Regions from separate parts of the Anabaena sp. CCY 0017 genome, predicted to be linked through region 2. Evidence: riboswitches for the same ligand, from Rfam matches in the RefSeq annotation. Region 2 holds a riboswitch; the other holds the start of a gene.

Region 1 (3,695 bases), on a different contig from region 2:
TCAGTGAAAGACCATCCCAGTTTGGCACAGGCGAGGCTGAAGGTAGACGGTGCAGGAATAATCGTAATTTCCTCTAGGGGAATTTGTCGGGTAATGGTGACACCGATACCATAACAGCAGGGGTCGCCACTGGCTAATACACAGATTGATTCACCCCGACGACGGATAATGTCGGCTATGGAGGTGCTAATGGGAGATGTCCAGGCTATTTTCTGACGTGGGTCATCTGGTGGGAACATGGCTAAATGGCGATCGCCTCCGACAATCACTTCAGCTTGGTCTACTAGAGAACGAGCGATCGCACTTAAACCCTGTAACCCATCTTCACCAATCCCCACAATCGATAGCCATTTCCGTGTCATAGAAGCTGTAATAATTTAACTAGATATTGCGGCTTTGACTGCGATTAAGAGCAGTTATTCTAATCTATTAATCAGGTTTTAACTCAACACTCCCAAGTTTGATGTTTATAACTTTTACTCGTGTGTTATAATGAGTAAGCATTACAACTGTTGAACAGGTAAAATATAGAAATATATATTTACTTGGGTTAATGAAATTTCACAATTAGGTTGGTATTAATTGAAAATTAAAGCGTTGGATGTCAAAGCAGGCGATCGCATTATTGCCTATTGCAAGAATAAAATGCAAGTTTGCAAGGTGAAACGCATATTAGAACCTGGTTCTAGCAACATCACACTATCTGTATTCACATCCGAGCATTATCGGGGATGCTTAGTTTCCTGTGTAGTCCGGTTCCAGTGTGACACCTTAGTTGATTTAGTACAATAAAATTAGTAGAATTTTGCGTAATTAGCCCAAAAAATGTCACAGGCTTAATCTCTGGTTTGTCAATAAATTCTCCAAATATATCAAGTGATATATTTAACTGAATATTAAAAATATGCAGCATCCAGCGAGCTGAATACCTGATCATGTTAAATTAATAAAGCTAAGAGTTGGGAAACTCCGGTGAAATTCCGGGACTGTGCCGCAGCTGTAATGGGAAGGCCAAAACAGAGCATTGAGTTTTTTACTTGCCAAGTCAGAATGCCAACCATAGCAGTGTATTAAAGACACACTCACTATCTACTGCCTGCGTCGCACAGGGAAGGAGTTACAGTTTTGCTGTCCGGTTTTGCCTTATGTCCTGGTTTGTTTTATGATACAGCCGCCCAAGATGGGATATTATCTCGCATCAGAATACCAGGTGGAATTCTGGATAGTCAACAGTGTCATGCAATCGCAGATATAGCAGAGAATTACGGGGGCGGTTATGTTGATGTTACCAATCGCGCCAACCTCCAAATCAGGGAACTGCGTTCGGGAATAAATCCAGCAGTTCTCAAGCATTTACAAAATATCGGTATCGGTTCTCGCAATTTTGCTGTTGACCACATTCGGAATATTATGACCAGCCCCACTGCTGGTATTGATCCCCAAGAATTAATTGATACTCGTCCCTTTGTGCAAGACTGGGAAAATTATATCGCCGCACATCCTCAGCTATCAGGACTATCAGCAAAATTTAGCGTTTGCTTTGATAGTGGTGGTAAAGTTTCGGTGTGCGATCGCCTCAACGATATCATGTTTGCTGCTGTCTTAATTGACGGGAAAGTTTATTTTCGGCTATGTCTCAGCGTCGGTGTCAAGGGAAAACCACCCGTTGATATGGGAATTGTCTTATTACCAGAGTTATGTTTGCCACTTTTGGCAGCTTTAGCAGATATTTATCTCAATTATACTGACCCTAACAGTCGGCGCAAGCTGCGTTTGCGAGAGCTGTTAAATAACTTAGGTTGTGAAAATTATCTGCAAGAAGTTGAACAACGTCTAGGTTTTAACCTCACCCCTCAGCGACAGTTGAATAAAACCAGTCTCGAAAAAAATTCAAAATCTAACTATCAACATATCGGCATTCATCCCCAGCGTCAGCCAGGCTTATTTTATATTGGCGTGGTTTTACCGTTAGGTAGGCTAGAGAGTCAGCAAATCCGGGGTTTAGCTGATTTAGCCCAAAAATTCGGTAGCGGGACTCTGAGGCTAACTCCTTGGCAAAATTTACTCCTGACTGATATTCCACAGCGATCGCTTACCGATGTCAAGAGTGAAATCGCTGCTCTAAAATTAGATATATCGGCAAGTAATATCAATACTGCATTAGTTGCCTGTTCTGGTAATAAAGGTTGTGCAGCATCTGCCACAGATACTAAAGGTGATGCTTTAGCATTAGCAAAATATCTCGAAACTCATGTTAGTCTGAATCACCCAGTTAATATTCACTTTAGCGGCTGCGAAAAATCTTGCGCCCAACATAGTCATAGTGATATTACCTTGCTCGGTGTCAGTCTAGAATCAGAACATGGAACCTTGGAAGCTTATCATATTTATGTTGGTGATAGCTGGCGTAGCGAAGCCATAGGTGACAGCAACCAAAAATTTGGTCGTCAACTCTATCAATATGTCACAGTGGCCGAACTACCTGTATTGTTAGGGCAGATGTTACAAGTTTATAAAATTCAATGCCGAAATCCTGATGAATCCTTTGGAGAATTTGTTAATAGATATGGAATTGCCCAATTACAGCCGTTATTCTCCCCAGTGAGTTAGGGTTATTTCTGTTAACTTGCGTGGCATAGCCATTACCATTCACCATTCACCATTCACTATTTTCCCATGTCTGACTACATCCGAGATGCTAACGAAATTTACAGTAAATCCTTTGCCATTATCAGAGCAGAAGCCAACCTAGATGTGCTGCCGCCAGATGTAGCAAAAGTGGCTGTACGCCTGATTCATGCCTGTGGAATGACTGATATCGTCAATGACTTGGGATATTCATCAACGGCAGTACAGACTGGACGCGCAGCACTAGCAGCAGGTGCGCCGATTTTGTGTGATTGCCGAATGGTTGCCGAAGGTATTACGAGAAAGAGACTACCTGCAAACAATCAAGTTATTTGCACTCTTTATGATGTGGAAGTACCAGCGTTAGCTAAACGTTTGGGTAATACGAGATCAGCTGCTGCGGTGGAGTTGTGGCGATTGCACTTAGAAGGGGCAGTGGTAGCAGTTGGAAATGCACCGACAGCATTATTTCGGTTATTAGAAATGCTGGAAGAAGGAGTGCTGAAACCAGCGCTAATTTTAGGTTTCCCCGTAGGATTTGTGGGTGCGGCAGAATCAAAAGCAGCATTGGCAGCAAATAGCAAAGGTGTACCATTTTTAACATTACATGGTCGGCGTGGTGGCAGTGCGATCGCCGCCGCAGCAGTTAATGCCCTAGCAACAGAGGAAGAATAATCATGCAAATCAAAGGCCGTCTCTATGGAATTGGCGTAGGGCCAGGTGATCCCGAACTATTGACATTGAAAGCACTGCGACTATTACAGGCTGCCCCTGTGGTAGCTTATCAGTCAGCAGTAGATAAAGAAAGTATAGCGCGAGCGATCGTTTCCCAATATCTCACCGGGAATCAAATCGAAGTGCTGTTTCACCTCCCCCGCGCCTTAGAACCAGAAACGGCCAATTTGATTTATGACAAAGAAGTTGCACCAATAGCCGAACATCTAGCAGCAGGAAGGGATGTAGTGGTGTTGTGTGAGGGTGATCCGTTTTTTTACGGTTCTTTCATGTATGTTTTCACCCGTTTATCTGAACACTACAAAACCGAAGTTGTACCAGGAGTTTCTTCA
Region 2 (3,695 bases):
GGTAAGATAGTCTCATCACAATTACTGAACACCATTGTGTCATCATCATCATCGTGCTGAGACGAAACATTGTATTCTGGAGCAATATCACCACCTAAATCCGTAGTTTCAGTTGCAAAGATATCATCATCGTTCTCAGACCAAAGATTATCTGCTGTCGCCATATTACCAGCTAAGTCTGTAGTTTCCGTTGAGAAGATATCCTCAATTAAACCTAAATCTGGTTCTACTTGGGGCTGTTCTGCTATTTCGTCACCAAAGTCTTTAATTTCGCTATTTTCCGCCTCAGATACCACTTCTGAAAGAGGTAACTCTTCAGAGACAACTTGAGGTACATCTGGTAATTGAGGGTATGGAGTATTGACTACGGCTGCTGGTGCTTCTATATCCCAGAGTGAATCAGGATTATCAAAAGACTCTGTTTCTGTAGAATTACTCTCGTCATTAGTTTTAAGAGGTGATTTTTCTTCCAGGTGTTCACCCATAGCTGCTACTGCTCCTGCTGTTAAAGCGTCATCATTGGACGGCATTTCAGGGAAAGGTTCACTCACAGGAGTATCAATACTTATATTATCTATTGCCACTTCATTTTCCATAGATTCCTTGAGATTTGCATCTGTGGTTTTATTTTGAGCCTCAGTTGCCCAGATGCGTGACCGGATAAGCCACATTAGTAAGACAACTATCACGGATATAGGTAACAAAAGCCACCACAGAGGTATATCTTCAAGATTAGTTTCTGGAGATTGCTGTTCCTCTGATACAGTTTGGGTATTGGCGGGTGCTGTTTGTACTTCTCCCTGGGCGATGGCTGCGGCTGCTGCGGCTCTACCTGTTTCTATAGCTTGCTGTCCTGGTACTGCGAGGGTAAAACCGAGGAAATTGGCTACATTGGGGCTAGGATTCTGCCTGTAAGCATAAACTAAAGGCTGGGAATAGGGATAATTCGGATTATCTGGCAAAATATCATTGATGGGAATCACGCGCACATTTGACAATTGCGACACTTGATGAGCCATTGCATAGCTAATGCCGTCATTGCCTAATTGCTTGACAATTTCGGCAGTGTTATCCTCCTCTATCTGGGTAGCATTAGAGCCTGTGGCAAATTCAGCCCCGGTAAAAGCTGGATAAGTGCGAAATGTATTGCGGGTATCGCTCGTTTCAGGGCGGTCAATGAATCGAATTGTACCTTCAGATGCGCCTATTTCTGACCAATCTGTAATCTTTCCCCGGAAGATGTCGGCGAATTGTTGATCAGTTAAACCACCCTGAAAAGGATTATCTGTACTAACTATGATGGCAATATTTTCTCGTTGAAATGGTAATTGTACCAGACCTTGGGCTTGTTCATCTGGAGTCAAACCACGGGCGATCGCAACTAGATCAACAGTACCATCTATTAAAGCTGATATAGCCACATCAGCACCATTGCTGGCAACTTCTACATTAGCCCCCGAAAACTCTTGCTCAAAACCTTGTTTTAAACTTTGGTTGATTGCAGCCAAATTCATAGAACCATCAATCCGCACCGTAGTTCCATCTTCCACACTTGTCGGTAGTGGAAAAGAGTCAGCGTCAGTGGCAGATTGTGCCAGCACTGGTGTCGGCACGAACAAATGTACTGCCATAGGGCTAGTAGCTAAGGACAGTAATAATGCCAGACTGACTATCGCACTATCTTTTTTTTCTTGTTGCCACATAATGCTCTTTATCTAGGTACAGAAAGCCGGATGGTCTTAATTTTATCTTTTAATGCAAGAGGAGACGCGCTAATTATACATCTGGTGTCAAATTTCTTCTAATTTTCTGTTGACCAAGACTTAGCGAGTCTGAAAAAGTCATAAAAATTAACTATTTATGCCCAAATTACCTCTATTAGCAGTTGACAAAACAGTTAGACAGAATAATAATCATTATCATTACCATCTGGGTAACAACCTTTTGTATCTAATCTTTCCGGCAACGCAACTTTTTTTGTACAAATTTACACTTTTATAGTAATATGATTGAATCAAAAAAGTCAGTTCTTATGGCAAGCATCCATCAGACGTAACAGGTAACTCCTGTATTACGGGGGAAAGTTCGGTGTAAATCCGGCGCTGTCCCGCAGCTGTGAAGAGATAATAATTGTTTTTGTCTCTGAGTCAGAATGCCCACTGACGTAACTTCCAAGCAAACACCTATCTGCGAGGCACAGATCATGTATAGAACAAAAAAACTTGGTCAGCACAGGTATTTATTAAAACAGAATTAAACCCACAATTTTTGTAGGATGCGTTTTCGTGCAAAGCAACGCACCAGCACATAAATTTTTGCTGAGTTCAGGTATTCCCTTAACTGGAAATTTTTTGTGGCTGAATTTGGATATACAGCGCCTTGCAAGTAAACCAGGCAGACATCTTAACATGATAAATCTTCTGGAGTGGGCATCCTGTCGTCGTGTAACTCAATACAGCCAGCATATTTGCAAACAATTAACTAATCAACCTGAAATTCATCGGCGTTTATCGGCGTTTATCGGCGGTTAAAAACTCATGTCCTAGACTCTACAAGCAGTCTAAATCACACCCATACTTAAACAGAGAAACTAGATGCCTAAAATTTCTTGGCAATGCGGGATCAACTTACTGATTCTGCACACAATTTATAGTAGTTTATCATCAGGATATGTTATGGCTTCAGAACCAGAACCAGAACCCGATATTGAACTGACTGTAATTGAGAAACTCTTAAATCAAAGAGTCTCTTCACCTTTGCGGCGTGATGGCACAGTTGAAGATTCTACACGCCCTGTGTATGTAATTACCCAAGAAGAAATTGAAGCTAGAGGGGCGCGAACAGTCAAAGAAGCCCTGCAATTTCTCCCCGGTGTCTTAGGTGATGGTACAGTCGGTACAGGAGTTGGTGCATTAAGCGGTCAATTTATTCGCGGTTCTAACACCGGACAAGTTTTAATATTACTCGACGGGAGACCAATCAATAATTTGGGTTCTGGTGGTTTTGACCTTTCGGAAATTACCACCAATAATGTAGAGAGAGTAGAAGTTTTACCAGGTGGTGGTTCTACCTTGTACGGTTCCGATGCTATTGGGGGTGTAATTAACATTATTACTCGTCGTCCCACAGAGAAAATTACCACCGAAGCGGGAGTGACTCTGGGCGCGTATGGATTAAATCAGCAAACCATTCAAAATAGCGGGAGACAAGGTGATATATCTTGGGTTGTGGGTTATAACCGTACCCAGGCGCAAAATAATTTTCCTTTTTTCATTCCCGAAGCTAATTTTGAGGGAACCAGGGAAAACGATGATGTTCTGTTTAATAATTTTAACGTCAAATTAGAAGCAGATTTAGGGAATAGAAACACCTTAACTCTTTCTACTTTATACTTAGCTAAAAATCAAGGCGTACCAGGAGGAGTAGCGATTCCTGAACCACAATTTGGTCAAGGATTTTTCAATTCCTTAACTCCTAATAATCGCAAATATACAGACCAAGTTTTAGCTGACTTAACTTGGAACTCTCAGCTAGGTCAAGGAAATGATTCTTTATTAACAGCAAAGATTTACACAGACTTTCTCAACACTCGCTTTGACAGACCCACTAACCAACTAGACAATAGACAAACTTCCTACGGTATTCAAACACAGCATAGCTGGAAATTTGCCGACAATCAAATTTTAGTTTATGGC

The links. A riboswitch is a leader RNA that binds a small molecule or an ion and turns the genes downstream of it on or off. The one in region 2 is predicted to bind cobalamin.
Region 1: linked by a shared signal. The riboswitch ahead of cobG (precorrin-3B synthase) and the one ahead of ACM0OW_RS12765 (hypothetical protein) in region 2 are both predicted to bind cobalamin.

What each region holds. Positions count from the first base shown of each region.
Region 1 covers NZ_CAWUDG010000001.1:1,935-5,629, forward strand. The annotation lists gene cbiE (precorrin-6y C5,15-methyltransferase (decarboxylating) subunit CbiE) at 1-362, opposite strand, end outside; gene ACM0OW_RS00020 (hypothetical protein) at 583-792, shown strand; cobalamin riboswitch at 920-1,077, shown strand; gene cobG (precorrin-3B synthase) at 1,126-2,610, shown strand; gene ACM0OW_RS00030 (precorrin-8X methylmutase) at 2,677-3,303, shown strand; gene ACM0OW_RS00035 (precorrin-2 C(20)-methyltransferase) at 3,306-3,695, shown strand, end outside.
Region 2 covers NZ_CAWUDG010000008.1:176,022-179,716, reverse strand. The annotation lists gene ACM0OW_RS12770 (DUF4912 domain-containing protein) at 1-1,703, opposite strand, end outside; cobalamin riboswitch at 2,031-2,179, shown strand; gene ACM0OW_RS12765 (hypothetical protein) at 2,286-2,531, shown strand; gene ACM0OW_RS12760 (TonB-dependent receptor) at 2,595-3,695, shown strand, end outside.